Regions from separate parts of the Anaerobacillus sp. ABD4_527 genome, predicted to be linked through region 1. Evidence: riboswitches for the same ligand, from Rfam matches in the RefSeq annotation. Region 1 holds a riboswitch; each other region holds the start of a gene.

Region 1 (5,507 bases):
AACGGTTTAGGCGAGGCCTTACCTGTAATCCCCTTTAAGGGGATTGCTTCCGTATGGTTTTTTGCCATGGATCTTATCCCCTTTCTAGTTCTGGATGACTTCTTCCGCAAACGATGGATCGATCAATTCATCCGTTAACGTTTTAATATCAACATCTGGCTCAATAATCTCCCCTTTTTGCAGTACGTTTCCTGCTTCAACAATCGCTTTCTTCTGTTCTTCACCAGGTACGGGACTTGAGAAATCATTTCTTTCCAGCTGCTTTTTTGCTACGTCAAGTTGGATATCAGCTTCTTCAGCTAATAGCTCAGCTGCCTCTTGCGGGTGTTCGATCACCCATTTTCTAGCTTTCTCGTAAACGCTAATCACTCGTTTCACGTGTTCAGGATATTTTTCAGCAAACTCTGTCCGTGTGTTTAAGAAACCATACGTATTCAGATCTGCGTTTCGATAAAAAAGGTCTGCTCCTGTTTCTAATTCAAGACGCGCCATATGAGGGTCCAGTCCTGCCCATGCATCCACCTGACCAGTACTTAAGGCAGAGGCACCGTCTCCATGCTGAAGATTCACAAGTTCAACATCATCTTGAGTTAACCCCACTTCATTCAAAGAACGAAGCAAGAAGATGTAAGGATCCGTTCCGAGCGTTGCGGCTACCTTTTTACCTTTTAAATCTTCTACACTACGAATACTTGAATCTTTTCCAGTAACGAGTGCTGTCCATTCTGGCTTTGAATAAATATACACGTTTTTAATCGGTGCGCCTTTTGCTTTTGCCATCAGTGCCGCTGCACCTGCCGTTGAACCAAAATCAATACTGTTACTATTTAAGAATTCAAGCGCTTTGTTACTTCCTTGACTCAAGACGTATTCGATGTTGATGTCCTCGCCCTCAAACTCCTCTTCAAGAAGCCCTTGCTTCTTCACCACAAGACTAGTAGGAGAATAGTAAGCGTAATCCACTCTGATTTCATCAGGCCCTTCCTTTGAAGAAGCGTCTGAAGAAGAACAGCCTGCACTAATAATCAACGCCGCGATTAGAGCGAGTGCAACGAAACTTCTTAAATCAATCCATGGAATTCTCTTCATAATGGTTTCTCCCTCTCCTTTTTAAAGTTCACATGCATATGTTGAAATCGTGCCTCTTAGCCTCTGGGCTTCTTTATATGTGCATCGATTATGAACAACTTGTAATCCAGCGTCTGCTGCTATTTGTGCAGCTTCTTCAGATACCACCCCTTCTTGCAGCCAGAAGATTCGTGGCTTGATCTCCCCTGCTTCCCTTGCGATTTCAACAGCTGCCTCAGGACTTCTAAACACCTGCACGACATCAATGAAATGTGGGACACTTTTTAAATCGGGATACGCTTTTTCACCTAGGATTGTATCTGCCTTCGGATTCACAGGGATTATCTTGTATCCTAGCCTTTGCATCTTCCTTGCTAATCGGTGACTTGGTCGCGATTCGTTCCCACTTAGACCAACGACGGCAAGTGTTTTCTGTCTTTGCGTTTCAACACCATCGATCACTTCTTTTTCATAAGGACTTTGAAGCGCCCATTGAATTTCACCTTCATCATTGATGACGATACGAGTATCCGTTTCTAGACCTGTCGCTTTACGAAGCGATTGATCCAAGTCGAAGATTAAATCGTCTGCACCTTCTACACCGACAGATAGGCGAATCAGTTCTTCTTTTACTCCTGCTTTCTCTAGCTGCTCTCTACTCAACTGCTGATGAGTCGTACTCGCTGGATGAATGATCAAGCTTTTTGCATCCCCCACATTTGCAAGGTGAGACCAAAGCGAAACATGATCAATGAGCTTTCGGCCTGCTTCCTTTCCTCCTTTTATGCCAAAGTTCACAACTGCACCAAAACCATTTGTTAAAATTTCTTTCGCATCATGATAGGAAGGATGACTTGGAAGACCAGGATAGCTAACCCACTCTACTGCAGGATGATCTTGTAAATAGGTTGCTAGCTTAAGTGCATTCTCATTATGTTTTTCCGCTCTGAGATGAAGCGTCTCAAGTCCTTGTAAAAGAAGAAAGGCATTGAATGGACTCAAACATGACCCAAAGTCACGAAGGAGCTGGACACGTAATTTTGTGCTGAACGCAAGAGTCGCAAAATCAATCGCATAGCGAATGCCGTTGTAGCTATCGTCAGGTTCAGTGAACGTTGGAAACTTCGGAGAGTTCCAATTAAAACGACCTCCGTCGATGACTACTCCTCCAATCGATGTACCGTGGCCACCAATCCACTTCGTCGCAGAATGTACAACGATATCTGCTCCTAAAGTGAGTGGCTTACATGCGTATGGAGTGGCAAACGTATTATCGACGATCAATGGAATGCCTGCTCCATGTGCGATTGCTGAGACTTTTTCTACATTTAGTACAGACAAGCTTGGGTTCCCGATGATTTCAGCGAAAACACCTTTTGTTTTATCAGTTATCGCTTTTCTAAAGTTTTCTGGATCTGTTGGATCGACAAACTTTACGTTGATCCCATATCTCGGGAGGGTTACCGCAAATAAGTTATAAGTACCGCCGTATAAGTTAGAAGCCGCTACGATCTCGTCACCCGCACTTGCGATATTCAGAATAGAAAGTGCGATTGCCGCCTGACCTGATGAAGTTGCAACCGCTGCGACCCCGTCTTCAAGCAGAGCCATTCGTTTCTCAAAAACATCCACCGTGGGATTTCCAATCCGGGAGTAAATGTTTCCTGGTTCATCAAGAGAAAATAATCGCTCGGCATGTTCGCTATCATGAAAAACGTACGAGCTCGTTTGATAAATCGGTACTGCTCTTGAGCCAGTCGTTGGATCTGGGGATTGGCCCCCGTGTAGGGAAAGTGTGTCGAACTGATATTGTTGTGTCATTGTAATTCCTCCAGTAATTGTGTTGTAGTAAATATAAAAAAAGCCCACTTCAATAAGAAGAGGGCTTTTGCCTCCTCTTATCTCTCAGAATAGTAGCTATTCTGCAGGAAGTAGCACCTTTTTAAGCATCTTGCTTAAAGGTTGCCGGGCATCATCGGGCCAGTCCCTCTGCCTCTCTGGATAAGAGTAATTTATTTAGTTTTTGCTATACACTTGCTTCTATTCTTGCTTTTGTAATTGCCTGATCCAAATCGTCGATAAGATCATCGATATGTTCGATGCCTACCGACAAGCGGATCAAGTCATCTCGAACACCCGCAGCGGTTAGTTCTTCTGCACTTAACTGCTGGTGAGTTGTGCTTGCAGGATGAATGATCAAGCTTTTTGCATCCCCAACGTTCGCCACATGTGACCACAGGTTTACTGAGTTAATAATTCCTGCTCCGGTTTCGCGGCCGCCTTTTATTCCGAAGACGACTACTGCTCCCGCACCTTTTGGTAAATAGTTTGCAGCTAAGGTCTTTGACGGATGATTTTCTTCTTCAGGATAACTCACCCATTCAACTGCCGGATTTTCTTTCAAGTAGGTAACGATTTTACGCGTGTTCGCAACATGTTCCTTCATTCTAACGTGAAGTGTCTCAATTCCTAATGCGATTTGGAAAGCGTTAAAAGGACTCAATGAGGCGCCTGTGTCTCGTAATAGTTGAACGCGAGCTTTTATGATGAAAGCTGCTTCAGGCAGGGCCTCTGCATAAACGATGTTGTGATAGGAAGGATCTGGTTCGATAAAACCTGGGAATTTAGATGAATTCCAATCGAACTTTCCACTATCGACGATCAAACCGCCCATCGTTGAACCATTTCCACCAAGCCACTTCGTCGCAGAATGAATAACAATATCAGCACCATGCTCGATCGGTCTACATAAATACGGTGTTGCAAAGGTATTGTCGATGATAAGCGGAATGCCAGCTTCATGAGCGATTTCAGCCACTTTCTCGATATCGAGTACGTGAAGACCTGGATTACCGATCGTTTCTGCAAAAATTGCTTTTGTATTAGGTGTAATCGCACTTCTAAACGATTCCGGATCTTTCGGATCAACAAAGTTGGTTTTTATGCCGTATTTAGGAAGCGTCGTTGAAAAAAGGTTATATGTGCCGCCATATAAAGTAGAAGCAGAAACAATTTCATCACCGCTATTCGCAATATTTAAGATCGCGTTCGTAATAGCTGCCATACCACTTGCAAGACCGAGTGCTCCAATTCCGCCTTCAAGCTCCGCAACCCGTTCTTCAAGCGTTCCTACCGTCGGATTACCAATTCTAGAATAAATAAACCCTTCTTCTTTTAAACCAAACAAATCAGCTGCATGTTCTGTGCTATTAAATTTGTAAGCGTTGGATTGATAGATCGGTAGCGCTCTCGCTCCCGTAGCTGGATCTGCCTGTAAACCACCATGAATGCCAATCGTTTCTAAGTTATAACGCTTCTCTGCCATCTCTTATCCACTCCTTTGTATTTTTGAAGGTTCTTGTATATGTTCTCTGATCAATTGCCCCCATCTCTCAAATTCAACGAGGAATCCATCATGACCATACTTTGTATCAACGATCGTAAAACGCGCCTTTAGCGAAAATAAAGCTTCAAGATCTTTAGGAGGGTAAATTAAATCACCTTTAAAACTAATTGCTAAAACATTTGCCTTCACTTCTTCAATAGGTGCGTCCCTTCCCCTGGTAATATCATGGTCATCCATTGCTTTTAATAAGTACAAATAGCTATTGGCATCAAACCGACCAACTAGCTTTTTACCCTGGTATTGAAGGTAAGATTCGACATCGTAAAGAGCCTCATCATGGTGATCTTCAGGTTTTGCAATGACCCTTCTTCCAAATTTCTTCTGAAACATCTCATCAGTTCGGTACGAAATCATTCCGATCATACGTGCTGTTGCTAACCCCGATGCGGGAGGTTGCGTTTGATCATAATACCCTCCCTTCCATTCAGGGTCAGTCGTTATGGCATGTCTTGATATGGCATTATAGGCAATTCCGTAAGCACTCAAAGATGGTGTCACAGCTAATGGAACAAGGTGCTCCATCGCATCAGGGTAAAGAATTCCCCACTCAAGCACCTGCATGCCTCCAAGCGACCCACCGATCACGGCATGAAGGCGATCGATACCGAGTGCTTCAAGTGCTCGCTTTTGAGAATGAACCATATCCCTCACGCTTATGAAGGGAAAATCCGCCTGATACGGTCTGTTTGTAGACGGATTACGAGATAATGGTCCCGTCGAACCATTACAACCGCCTAATACGTTGAATGTAATTACTTGAAACTCAGTGGTATCTACATACTTCCCGTGACCGATCAGACCTTCCCACCAACCATCTTGTTTCCTTCCAACCGTATACTGATTGCCCGTTAGTGCATGACAGACTAGAATGACTGGTGCTTCCTTCGGTCCTACTCGTTCATATGCAAGTTCAACCCCATCAAGTTCTTTTCCTGATTCGAGAACGAACGAGCCAATGGATATCCGTTGGTCCTCGTATACCGTCTCTCTTCCCAACTCCGATCACTCCCATCACGCTCATTGAATATAAAAA
Region 2 (5,507 bases), 230 kb from region 1:
CTCATAGAAAGGGATCAACTCTTTGATCTCGTCCCACCGCTCTTCTAAAGCGAGCTGGGCGAGTATCCCATATGCCACTTTTTCCCCATGGAGAAAAGAATGTGTTTCAGGCTGATGTGTTAATGCGTTATGGATGGCATGCGCTCCAGCAACCCGCCCATACTGATCGCCGAAACCTCCTACCATGCCGCTTGTTAAGAGATTCGTTTCAATCACTTTTATAAACGATTCACTTAGGTGGCTGTTTCTCTGATCGATCAATGCACTTTCACCATGTTCTAACAGCACATCACGACAGCTTTTCGCAGCAACATACGCAAAATGAATCGGTACAGGATGTGAAGGAAGCGTTTCGATGATGCTTCTCGCTTCATACCATTTTGCGAGTGTATCTCCAATCCCTGCACGTAAGAATTCAGGCGGTGAGTCGAGCACAATTTCAGGTTCCACTAAAACAAGGTGCGTGCTTCGTGGGTAAACAATATGTTTTTGGAACTCTCCTTCCTCTGAATAAATCACACTGAGAGGCGTACACGCTGCACATGTTGAAGCGAGCGTAGGTATAAGTGCAGTTTCAATCAATAGTTCATTCGCTACTGCTTTTGCAACATCAAGAACCTTACCACCTCCCACACCGATTATAAGATCGGCACCATGAAGTCGAGCGAGCTCAGCTTGCCTTGTTATCTCAGCATTTGAGCACTCTCCTCTGTACCTCGAATACGCTGCTTTGAATCGGGAGAGATCAGGTAGATAAGGAGCAGCTGCTTCCCAAGATTTTTCTCCGTGAATAAGAAAGATGTTTTGGAACCCACCTTGCTCTAATCGATCTGGAAGTTCATCCAAAACACCTTGGTGACACTGATAGTGCCCCGGGGTTGCTCGAACATGAATTGGTTCCATAAGAAAACTCCTTTCGCAAGTCTAGTCCTTCTTAAGCCGTGCTGCCATTACATTACCGAGAGATTGAAGCCCTTGAACGAGTACGATCAGTAAGAACACCGTTACGTACATCACGTCGACTTCGTAACGAAGATGCCCATATCGATACGCAAGGTCACCTAATCCACCTGCTCCGACAAGCCCTGCCATCGCGGTGGCTCCGATCAAACCAATCGTTGCAATGGTAAGCCCTAATACGATGGAAGAACGCGATTCTCTTACAAGTACATGCCAGATGATGTGGCGCGTCTTAATCCCCATCGCCTCATAGGCTTCAACGACTCCTCGATCCACTTCAAGAAGAGCGGACTCCATCAACCTTGCTATGTATGGAGCAGTAAAGACGACGAGCGGCACGATTACACCCTTCACTCCAATCGTAGTGCCTGCGATAAATTTTGTAAAAGGCAGGATGAAAAACAATAAGATGATGAACGGGATGGACCTGATCACATTGATCACAGCGTTTAACAATCGAAATAGTATCTTGTTATCTAGCGCCTTCCCAGGTCTTGTTAGCACGAGAAGCACACCGAGTGGTAATCCTAATAGCACGGAAATCAACAGCGAGATTCCTACCATCTGGAACGTTTCGATGATTGCACTCCAAATATCTGCCCCCCATAAATCGATAAATTCCGAAATCTTAGCTGACATGCGCGTTCACCTCCGGTACATACCCTTCTACAAAAATTCCCCGTTCTTCTAAAAACATAACTGCTCTCTTCGTTTCTGACTCTTCTCCTTCAAGATGAACAACTAATCTACCAAAAGGTTGATCCTTAAGCTGCGTGATATTCCCTGCAAGAATAGATGGATAAATATCAAAGTTTTTACTAAGGAGCGCAAGTGCAGGCTTTCCTGACGACTCTCCTACAAAGGAAAGCGTCACGATTTGTCCCTTCGACTCCAGCTTCTTCACGAGGGATTCAGGTACGTCATCTTGAAACAGCGATTGTACGAATCGTTTCGTCGTAGGCGTCTTTGGTCTACTAAATAGATCAACAACGAGTCCTTGTTCAATGATGCGTCCGTTTTCCATCACGGCCACTTCATGACAAATCTTTTGAACCACGTGCATTTCATGTGTAATGAGTAGAATCGTTAGTCCGAACTCCTGGTTGATTTGCTCGAGTAAAGATAAAATCGACTCCGTTGTGTCAGGATCGAGCGCGCTCGTTGCTTCATCACACAGAAGAACTTCCGGTTCATGCGCTAGCGCACGGGCAATCGCAACTCTTTGTTTCTGCCCGCCTGAGAGCTGTCCAGGATATACGTCGCGCTTATCTTCTAGTCCTACGATCTGTAGATACTTTCTTACTCGGGAATCGATCTCCTTTTTTGAAACCCCAGTGAGCTTAAGGGGGATGGCGATATTTTGATAAACCGTCCCCGTTTTTAATAGATTGAACGACTGAAAGATCATTCCGATTCGCTGACGTGTTTTCTTTAACTTGCCAGCTGATAGACCGGTTAACTCTACATCATTAATGAACACTTTCCCTTCTGTTGGTCTCTCTAACAGATTGACCGTTCGAACGAGGGTACTTTTACCAGCGCCACTATAACCGATCACACCATAGATCTTTCCCTTTTCAACGTTAAGGTCAACGCTATCCAGAGCCTTCGTAATAGTAGTTCCGGTTTGAAACGCTTTTGAGATATTTTCTAGTCGTATCATTTCCTTCTCTCCTTTACCGAAATTACCAGGATGCTATGACTGAGCCGTTGAATTCTTCCTCAATAAACTTCTTAACTTCATCTGACTGATAATATTCCACTAGTTTATTGATTCTTTCGTCGTCTTTATTCTCGGTTTTTGTTGCGATTACGTTCACCCAAGGAGAATCTTCTGGTTCCATTACGAGAGAATCTTCAGTTGGAACCCGACCGCTTTCCATCGCATAGTTCGTGTTGATCGCAGCGATGGCAAGCTCACCTAGTTGCCTTGGAATCTGCGATGCTTCAAGAGGAACAAACTCAAGATTCAACGGGTTCTTCTCAATATCCTTAATCGTTGCTTCAACTCCTACACCGTCTTTTAATTCAATGATCCCTGCTTCCTCAAACAACATGAGGGCTCGGGGTTCTCCAGTAGAGTGATTCGGTAATCCTACTTTGTCACCTTTCTTCAAATTATCAAGGCTCTCATATTGATCGGAATAGATGCCCATCGGAAAATTAATCGTCGTCGCAACCTTAGATAATTCCATCCCACGCTCTTCAACAAAATCATTTAAATACGGTTCGTGCTGGTAAACATTCGCATCGAGTTCCCCTTCATCAAGAGCCTTGTTTGGCATAACATAATCGTTGAACGCCACGACATCGATCTCAAAACCATCTTTCTCAGCAACTTCTTTTACTTTCTTCATCACATCTTCATGTGGACCGGCTGTTACCCCTACCTTTAGCGGCCCTTCGGTTGAGTTGCCTGACTCTGCACTGCCAGAACACCCTGCTGCGACAATTAATAATAATGCACCTACTAGTAGCGATAGTTTCTTCATTCTCTTAACTCCCTTTCTCTCCTATATTCATTTAAAGCGTCTTTGCACTAAATTACGTAAACGTACGATATCACCAGAGCGTCGGTTCCCTCCTTTGTTTCAACCCCATAAACAAAAAAACTCTCCCTGCTGAACAGAGAGAGTTGGGTGTTTTCCATTATGTAACTCTCTCTCATCTTTCAAACGATCGCTCGTTTGCTGGAATTAGCACCTTTCTCACGAACTGAGATGGTTGCTGGGCGTCAATGGGCCAGTCCCTCCGCCACTCTTGATAAGAGTTTGAATTATTCAGATTGTTTAACTATTCTCAACAGTATAGTACCTCACTCACCGAACGTCAAGTGCTTTTTCTACGTGGTACCGGTGCGCTTTGCGGTGCCTGGCACCCCTCACATTTTGTCGATTAATTTTTCTCGCTTTCGAGGTGTTCATCAAACCAGCCGACCAGATGGTTCAAACGCTCTACCCTTAGCTCAGGATGTCCGTTTCTTGAAAGGTTGTGATCTGATTCTGGGAATCTCACAAACTTCGTCTTTTTCTCACGGTGCTTCAACGCAACGAACAACTGCTCACCTTGCTCGATCGGGCATCGGTAGTCCTGTTCGCTGTGTAGAATAAGAAGCGGTGTTTTGATTTTATCAACATATTTCAACGGTGAATGATCCCATAGCTTCGTTGGATCTTCATCGAGGTCAGCTCCCACTTCCCACTTAGTGAAGAAATAACCTATGTCGCTTACTCCGTAGAAGCTTAACCAGTTGGAGATCGATCGCTGCGTTACAGCCGCCTTAAATAGATTTGTTTTTCCAACGATCCAGTTCGTCATGAACCCGCCATAGCTGCCGCCGGTAACGAACAAATTCTCAGAATCTATGAAGCTCGTTTGCGCGACAGCTGCTTCTATACCTGCCATGACATCGTCATAGTCGCCGCCACCATAGTCGCCACGGCATCCATTCACGAACTCCTGACCATATCCTTGACTACCGCGAGGATTCGTATAGACTACTGCATATCCTCTTGATGCAAGAAGCTGAAATTCGTGCATGAATGAATTCCCATACATCATGTGGGGACCGCCGTGAATTTCTAATACTGTCGGATACTGTTTCCCTTCCTCAAAGGAAGTCGGTTTCATGATCCACCCCTGTATGTTCAGTCCATCTCTGCTTTCATACGTGTACGGTTGTGGAGTAGAAAGCGAATTCTCACTCAACACCTCTTCATTACAGGAAGTGATTCTTTCTATCGAGCTTTCTCCTTCTAACGATAGCGTATAGATATCACCAACATTCACCGGATCACTGATCGCTACTGCAGCTTCACCACCCGCTACGTGAAGTGCGTAGTGGTGCCTGTCACCCCCCGCTATTTGTCGAAGGGTGCCATCTAGACAAATGGAATAAATTCCTGTGTTTCCATGTTCACTCGCAAGGAAATAGAGTGCCTTGCCGTCTTCGTTCCACACCGCTCCAGACGGCTCAATTCCCCAGTGGAGATCTGAAATGAGAACATCTGAACACTCGAGGTCGATTGTTTCTGTAAGGCACGTCAATGTTTTCGATTCAATTTCAACCGTCCAAACTCTATTCAGAGTCGCACTCTCATACTCAAAGTTATGTCCAATGTAAGATAGTGATGAACCATCTGGAGACCACCGCGGAGCTATGAAACTACTTCCTTCAGAATTAAGCCGCTCAGCTTCACATCCTTCTCCAAGATTCTGAATAAATAGATCCGATTGGACATATGAACCTTTCTCTTCCCGTCTACTTCTTACGTATGCGATCTGTTTACCATCAGGAGACCAGCTAGCGTCCGAGTGATTCAGGTCAGCATCCGTCACCCAGTTTTCATCCCCAGTCTTTCGATCGATTACGACGACCTGTGTATGTTTCCCATTAAGAAAACCTTTTCCATCTGCTTTGTAATGCAGCTCTTCGACGACGAGTGCTTTCTTTCTTTTTTCTTCCTTCTCATCTCCACCTTTAGGAGTGCTCTCACTCAACACGAGAAGTTCAGTCCCGTCAGGTTTCCACACCGGGCGACTTGCTC
Region 3 (5,507 bases), on a different contig from region 1:
TCCAGCCATCGCCGAGTAGCCGATCAAACTAATCGCCGTAATCGTGAGCCCTGTGATCAATCCAGGCTTCGCCTCTGGCAAGACGATGTGTTTAATGATCATCCACGGTGAAGCACCCGCTGCTACGGCTGCCTCAATCACACCTTTGTCGATCTCACGAGCAGCCGATTCTACGATTCTTGCATAAAACGGAATCGCTGCAACGGAAAGGGAAACAGAAGCTGCCATAGGTCCAATCGTCGTTCCCAACAGAAGACTCGTTACCGGAAGCAAGAATACGAGCAAGATGATGAAGGGGACGGAACGAATCAAGTTGATGATGATGCCGACCGCTTGTTTCACCCATTTATTTTCTAAAAACAACCCTCGATCTGTGATAAAGAGGATGACCCCTAACGGGAGACCAATGAAAACAGCAAACAACAAAGCGATTCCAACCATGATCAACGTCTCAAAAAACGCGACGTTCAGTTCAGGCAAGAGCTCGATAATGTGGTCCATCGTTGATCACCTCCACGTTGTTTACTCGCTTCTCTAAGTAAGCGATCGCTCGAGACACTTCAGCATCCTCTCCACTCACATCCATGATGAACACACCGAGCGGCGTTTCCTGGATGTATTCGACTTTTCCATGCAAAATGTTGCCTTTCACATTAAACCTCTGCAGCATATCGGAAACGACCGAATCCGTTGCTAGATCGCGGAGAAACATGAGCTTCACTAGCTTCCCTTGTACATGTTCGATCAACGAATCAGGAAGATGGAACTCTAGTACGTTCTGAATGAACGTTTTTGTTAATGCATCTTTTGGATCCGAAAAAATATCGAACGTCGTGCCCGACTCCACGACTCTTCCCTCACGCATGACCGCACAGCGATGACAGATCTCCTTCACCACTTCCATTTCATGCGTGATGATGACGATCGTAATCCCAAGTTTTTGATTGATGTCTTTCAGCAATGAAAGAATGGATTTTGTCGTGTTAGGATCTAGAGCGGACGTCGCCTCATCACACAGCAACACCTTCGGATCATTTGCTAAAGCCCGCGCGATACTCACTCTTTGCTTCTGACCACCGCTCAACTGTGACGGGTATTTCTCCTTCTGATCAGCAAGGTCAACTACGCTCAATAAATGATCGACCTTTTCACCGATCTGCTTTTTACTAACTCCAGCAGCCAGAAGTGCAAATGCGACGTTCTCATAGACTGTTTTTGAAGCAACCAAATAGAATCCTTGAAAAATCATTCCGATCGATTGCCTTGCTTTTCGAAGCTCTTTATTCGATAGCGATAGCAAGTCGATTCCGTCAACGTGTACTGATCCTGTCGTCGGTCTTTCCAAAGCATTTATAAAACGTAGAAGCGTACTTTTACCCGCTCCGCTATACCCAACGATTCCGTAGATTTCTCCCTTTTCTACACGAAGAGAAACGTTATCGACAGCAACGATCTTGTCCTTCTTTCCATACTCTTTCGTAATCTCTCTTAGTTCGATCATCGCACGACTTCCTTACGAAAAGCGTAGTTTTTTCCTGGATGGTCGTCTGGCAGTCTTGCGTCTTTGTTGAAGAGCTTTTCACGCAGCGTACCTTCTTGATAATCCTTTTTATAAAGACCACGCTTTTGTAGTTCTGGTACGACTAATTCTACGAAAGCTTCCAAGTCTCCAGGCGTTACGAGGTGGTTCAAATTAAATCCATCTACTCCTGAAGCTTCGAATTGAAATTGAATCGCATCTGCTACATCAGAAGGGTTACCAACGATCACGCTGTTGCGGTCGATCGATTCAAAGCGATTCAACACCTCTCTTACCGTCAGCTTTTTCGGCGCATCCTTCGTCAACGTTGCCGCTTTATACTGACCGCCTTCTGTTGATTTCTTATATTCAAACGGCTCATCAAGGTCCATCTCTTCAAACTCTGCAACATCATAGCCGCTCGCACCGTATTGAGCCTTTGCTGCATCAGCACTCCATAGCTTGTTGTACGCCTCAAACTTCGCCTCTGCTTCCTCAGTCGTTTCACCTACGATCACACTTAAAAACGAGAAAATTTTCACGTGATCTGGATTTCTTCCATGCTTGACGGCACGCTCACGAATATCATCGGCATAGTAGTGGATTCTCTCAGGAGTCGGTCCTCCGACAAACACGCACTCCGCATGCTTTGATGCGAATTCTCGCCCTTTCTCTGATGTCCCAGCTTGATAGATCACAGGCGTTCGCTGCGGAGACGGTTCACTAAGATGCGGTCCTTCAACACTGAAATAGTGACCTTCATGATTGATTTCATGAACTTTGTCGGGCTCAACAAGCGTATCAGCTTCTCGATCTTCAACCACAGCACCATCCTCCCAGCTCCTTTCCCACAATTTGTAGGACACGTCCATATACTCATGAGCGATATCATAACGCTCATCATGACGAATCATCTTCTCAAGTCCGAAGTTGCGTGCCGCATTCGGTAAATAAGAGGTAACGACGTTCCAGGCAACTCGCCCTTTTGTTAGATGATCAAGCGTCGAAAATCTGCGCGCATTTCCAAAAGGTGCTTCGTACGTCGTGCTGACCGTAACAGCGAAGGAAAGGTGCTCGGTCACACTCGCCATCGCAGGGACAAGAAGTGCGGGATCATTGATCGGCACTTGCAATCCATCACGGATTGAAGGATCCTTACTCTTTTGGTACACATCATAAACACCAAGAACATCTGCAAAGAAGACCGCATCGAACTTCCCTTTCTCTAATGTCTTAGCAAGGTCGATCCAGTAGTCTAAGTCTTTGTATCTCTGATGACGCTGACTTTCTGGATGCTTCCATAGCCCATGTGAATTGTGCATCGAACTGTTCATGTCGAACGCATTCAAAATGATTTGTTTACTCATCTCTTTGAACCTCCACTCTTTTTTAAAACATAAAAAGGCCTCTTCATAAGAAAAGAAGAGGCCGTGAAAAAGCAACTGTCTTTTCTTATCCTTCAAGCATCGCTTGCTGGAATTGGCACAGTACTCAACCGAGTCTGTTGCCGAGGCTTCAAAGGGCCAGTCCCTCCACCTCTCTTGATAAGAAAGTTTGTTTTATTGAATTTAACGATGAATATACAGCACCGATCGATTCCCTGTCAACAAAAAATCAAAAAATTATTTCTTTTCTAATTACTTGTTGACATTGCGTTTATTTGTCCGTATTCTATTCTTTAACGCACTACCGCATACATTTATCTAGAGTCAGGGGAGGAATCTGGTCCAACGATCCTGCAGCAACCGCTTATCTTAAGCAAGGTGCTCATTCCAGCAGACTTTTTGTCTGAAAGATGAAGCTTGTATGGTTCGAATTTTGATGAGCCTAAGTCTACTTTCAGCTGAAAGTAGACTTTTTTTGTATAGAGAAAAAGGAGGATACCGATGCCATTTGCAACTGAAAAGCAGCCTGATTTGAAGGAAGAACTCACTGAACTCGTTGAACTTTTTAAAAGTAGATCTGCAAAATATGATGAAGAAGAAAGGTTTCCTTACGAGAACTTCGAAGATTTAAAGGCAAGGAACTTTTTATCACTCACTGTACCAAAAGAATATGGAGGCTCTGGTCTTAACTTGTACGAGTTCTTGAAAGTTCAAGAACAGCTCGCATCAGGTGATGGTCCGACGGCACTGTCCCTCGGCTGGCAGCTTGGCGTTATCTTAGAAATCGCTGAATCGCGAGCCTGGGATGAAGCGGTTTTCGAAAAAGTGTGCCACTTGATCGTAAACGAAAAAGCACTACTCAACCTTGCGCAAACTGAAAAAGCGACCGGCAGTCCTTCACGCGGCGGGATTCCTCAAACGACTGCTACAAAAACGCCGGAGGGCTGGATCATCAATGGACGAAAATCCTTTACGTCGATGGCCGTGGCGCTTGATTACTCCATCGTCACAGCTGACGTTGATCAAACCGGTAAGAAAGGGTTTGTCCTGATCGATCATAAGCTTGAAGGCGTACAAGTTGAGGAAACGTGGGACAGTATCTCCATGAAAGGGACAAAGAGTGATGATCTCGTGCTACATAACGTCCACGTTAAACCTGAAGATCTATTGGTAATTGAGGAGAACCACAAAGCATCTCCGAAAGGATGGTACCTGCAGATTCCAGCCGTTTACCTTGGCATCGCCTCTTCAGCCATGGATTACACGGTCGAATTCGCCTCCTCCTTCTCCCCTTCCACACTTCCTGGACCGATAAAAGACGTGCCAGAAGTAAGGAGAAAGATCGGCGAGATGCAGTTAGAGCTATTCAACGCTCGAGAAGTTCTTTATGCTGTCGCAAAGAGATGGAGTGAAAACCCTGAAGAGCGCCCGCATATGGGAGCGGACTTAGCAGCCGTGAAGCATATCGTAACAAATAGTGCGAACCGAGTCGTAGATTTAGCGATGCGCGTGGTCGGTGCTAGAAGCCTGTCTGCCAGCAACCCATTACAGCGCCATTTCCGAAATGTACGCGCAGGACTTCATAACCCGCCGACAGACGATGCGATTGTGTATAGTCTTGCAAACAGCGTGTTTGCTGACTAAGTATGTGTTAGAAAAATGTGATGACACTAGTTTAGGAGAGTGAAAACAATGAGCAATGTTGTACTTATTTACGGAGGAAACTCCCTTCAATCGAGACTAAAAGGAATCAAGGACTATGCAGAAAGTTATTTAAAGGAGCAGTCGATTTCCTATGAATCAATCAATGTCATCGACTTACCCGCTACAGATTTAATCACCGCTAACTTTAGCAGCACTGCGATTTTAGAAGCGAACGAAAAAGTAGAAAAAGCGGATGCCGTTATTATTTTGACGCCTGTTTATAAAGCTGCTTATACAGGGATATTGAAGACGTACCTTGATCTTCTTCCTCAAAAAGGATTGAAAGGGAAAGCCGTTCTTCCATTGATGATCGGTGGATCGTTCGGGCACCTCCTTGCGATCGATTATGCGCTTAAGCCTGTACTCTCTTCTCTTGGAGCGACGAATCTCCTTAGCGGTGCGTATGTGATCGACCAGCATGTTCAGCGTGGTGAGGGGAATGAGTTTATTTTGGATGAAGAGGCGAAAGAGCGGTTGAAGGGGAATTTGGAGACGTTGGTGGAGGAACTTAATATATAAAAAATAGATGACGAACGAGATGTTCGTCATCTATTTTTATGAGGAGCCAACTGGACATTTTTACTTGTAAAAACCAATTCGCTAGGCCATGACTCTTACACGCCTAACTAAATACGAAAGTTCATGGCACCATCAATCATAAGTACACATTTTCTAACTTATCATTTGCATTCCGAACATTATTCGGTTACTTTTACTATAGGCAACTTTTTTTCTTATAGGAAAAAGTCGCAGGGTAGTTCAAATGATTAGCCTGGTCTCCCAGGGTGGTAGCTGGGAGACTCCTCACTTTTTTAGGGGTCTCACTCAGTCTTGAAAGGCTCATTAAAAAGTGGGGATCAGTGCTATCTTTAAGATTCACCGAGGAGTTATTATTGTTG

What was found. A riboswitch is a leader RNA that binds a small molecule or an ion and turns the genes downstream of it on or off. The one in region 1 is predicted to bind S-adenosylmethionine.
Region 2: another riboswitch for S-adenosylmethionine. It lies ahead of ACXAHI_RS10220 (MetQ/NlpA family ABC transporter substrate-binding protein); the one in region 1 lies ahead of ACXAHI_RS09050 (PLP-dependent aspartate aminotransferase family protein).
Region 3: another riboswitch for S-adenosylmethionine. It lies ahead of ACXAHI_RS20670 (LLM class flavin-dependent oxidoreductase); the one in region 1 lies ahead of ACXAHI_RS09050 (PLP-dependent aspartate aminotransferase family protein).

The regions. Positions count from the first base shown of each region.
Region 1 covers NZ_JBSWXZ010000001.1:1,740,623-1,746,129, forward strand. The annotation lists gene ACXAHI_RS09040 (ABC transporter permease) at 1-68, opposite strand, end outside; gene ACXAHI_RS09045 (aliphatic sulfonate ABC transporter substrate-binding protein) at 85-1,089, opposite strand; gene ACXAHI_RS09050 (PLP-dependent aspartate aminotransferase family protein) at 1,111-2,889, opposite strand; SAM riboswitch class I at 2,964-3,076, opposite strand; gene ACXAHI_RS09055 (O-acetylhomoserine aminocarboxypropyltransferase/cysteine synthase family protein) at 3,095-4,393, opposite strand; gene metX (homoserine O-acetyltransferase MetX) at 4,397-5,470, opposite strand.
Region 2 covers NZ_JBSWXZ010000001.1:1,971,613-1,977,119, forward strand. The annotation lists gene ACXAHI_RS10205 (iron-containing alcohol dehydrogenase family protein) at 1-903, opposite strand, end outside; gene ACXAHI_RS10210 (methionine ABC transporter permease) at 925-1,599, opposite strand; gene ACXAHI_RS10215 (methionine ABC transporter ATP-binding protein) at 1,589-2,623, opposite strand; gene ACXAHI_RS10220 (MetQ/NlpA family ABC transporter substrate-binding protein) at 2,646-3,452, opposite strand; SAM riboswitch class I at 3,622-3,730, opposite strand; gene ACXAHI_RS10225 (S9 family peptidase) at 3,856-5,507, opposite strand, start outside.
Region 3 covers NZ_JBSWXZ010000010.1:14,198-19,704, reverse strand. The annotation lists gene ACXAHI_RS20680 (methionine ABC transporter permease) at 1-501, opposite strand, end outside; gene ACXAHI_RS20675 (methionine ABC transporter ATP-binding protein) at 473-1,501, opposite strand; gene ACXAHI_RS20670 (LLM class flavin-dependent oxidoreductase) at 1,498-2,886, opposite strand; SAM riboswitch class I at 2,969-3,070, opposite strand; SAM riboswitch class I at 3,216-3,321, shown strand; gene ACXAHI_RS20665 (acyl-CoA dehydrogenase family protein) at 3,406-4,548, shown strand; gene ssuE (NADPH-dependent FMN reductase) at 4,597-5,127, shown strand.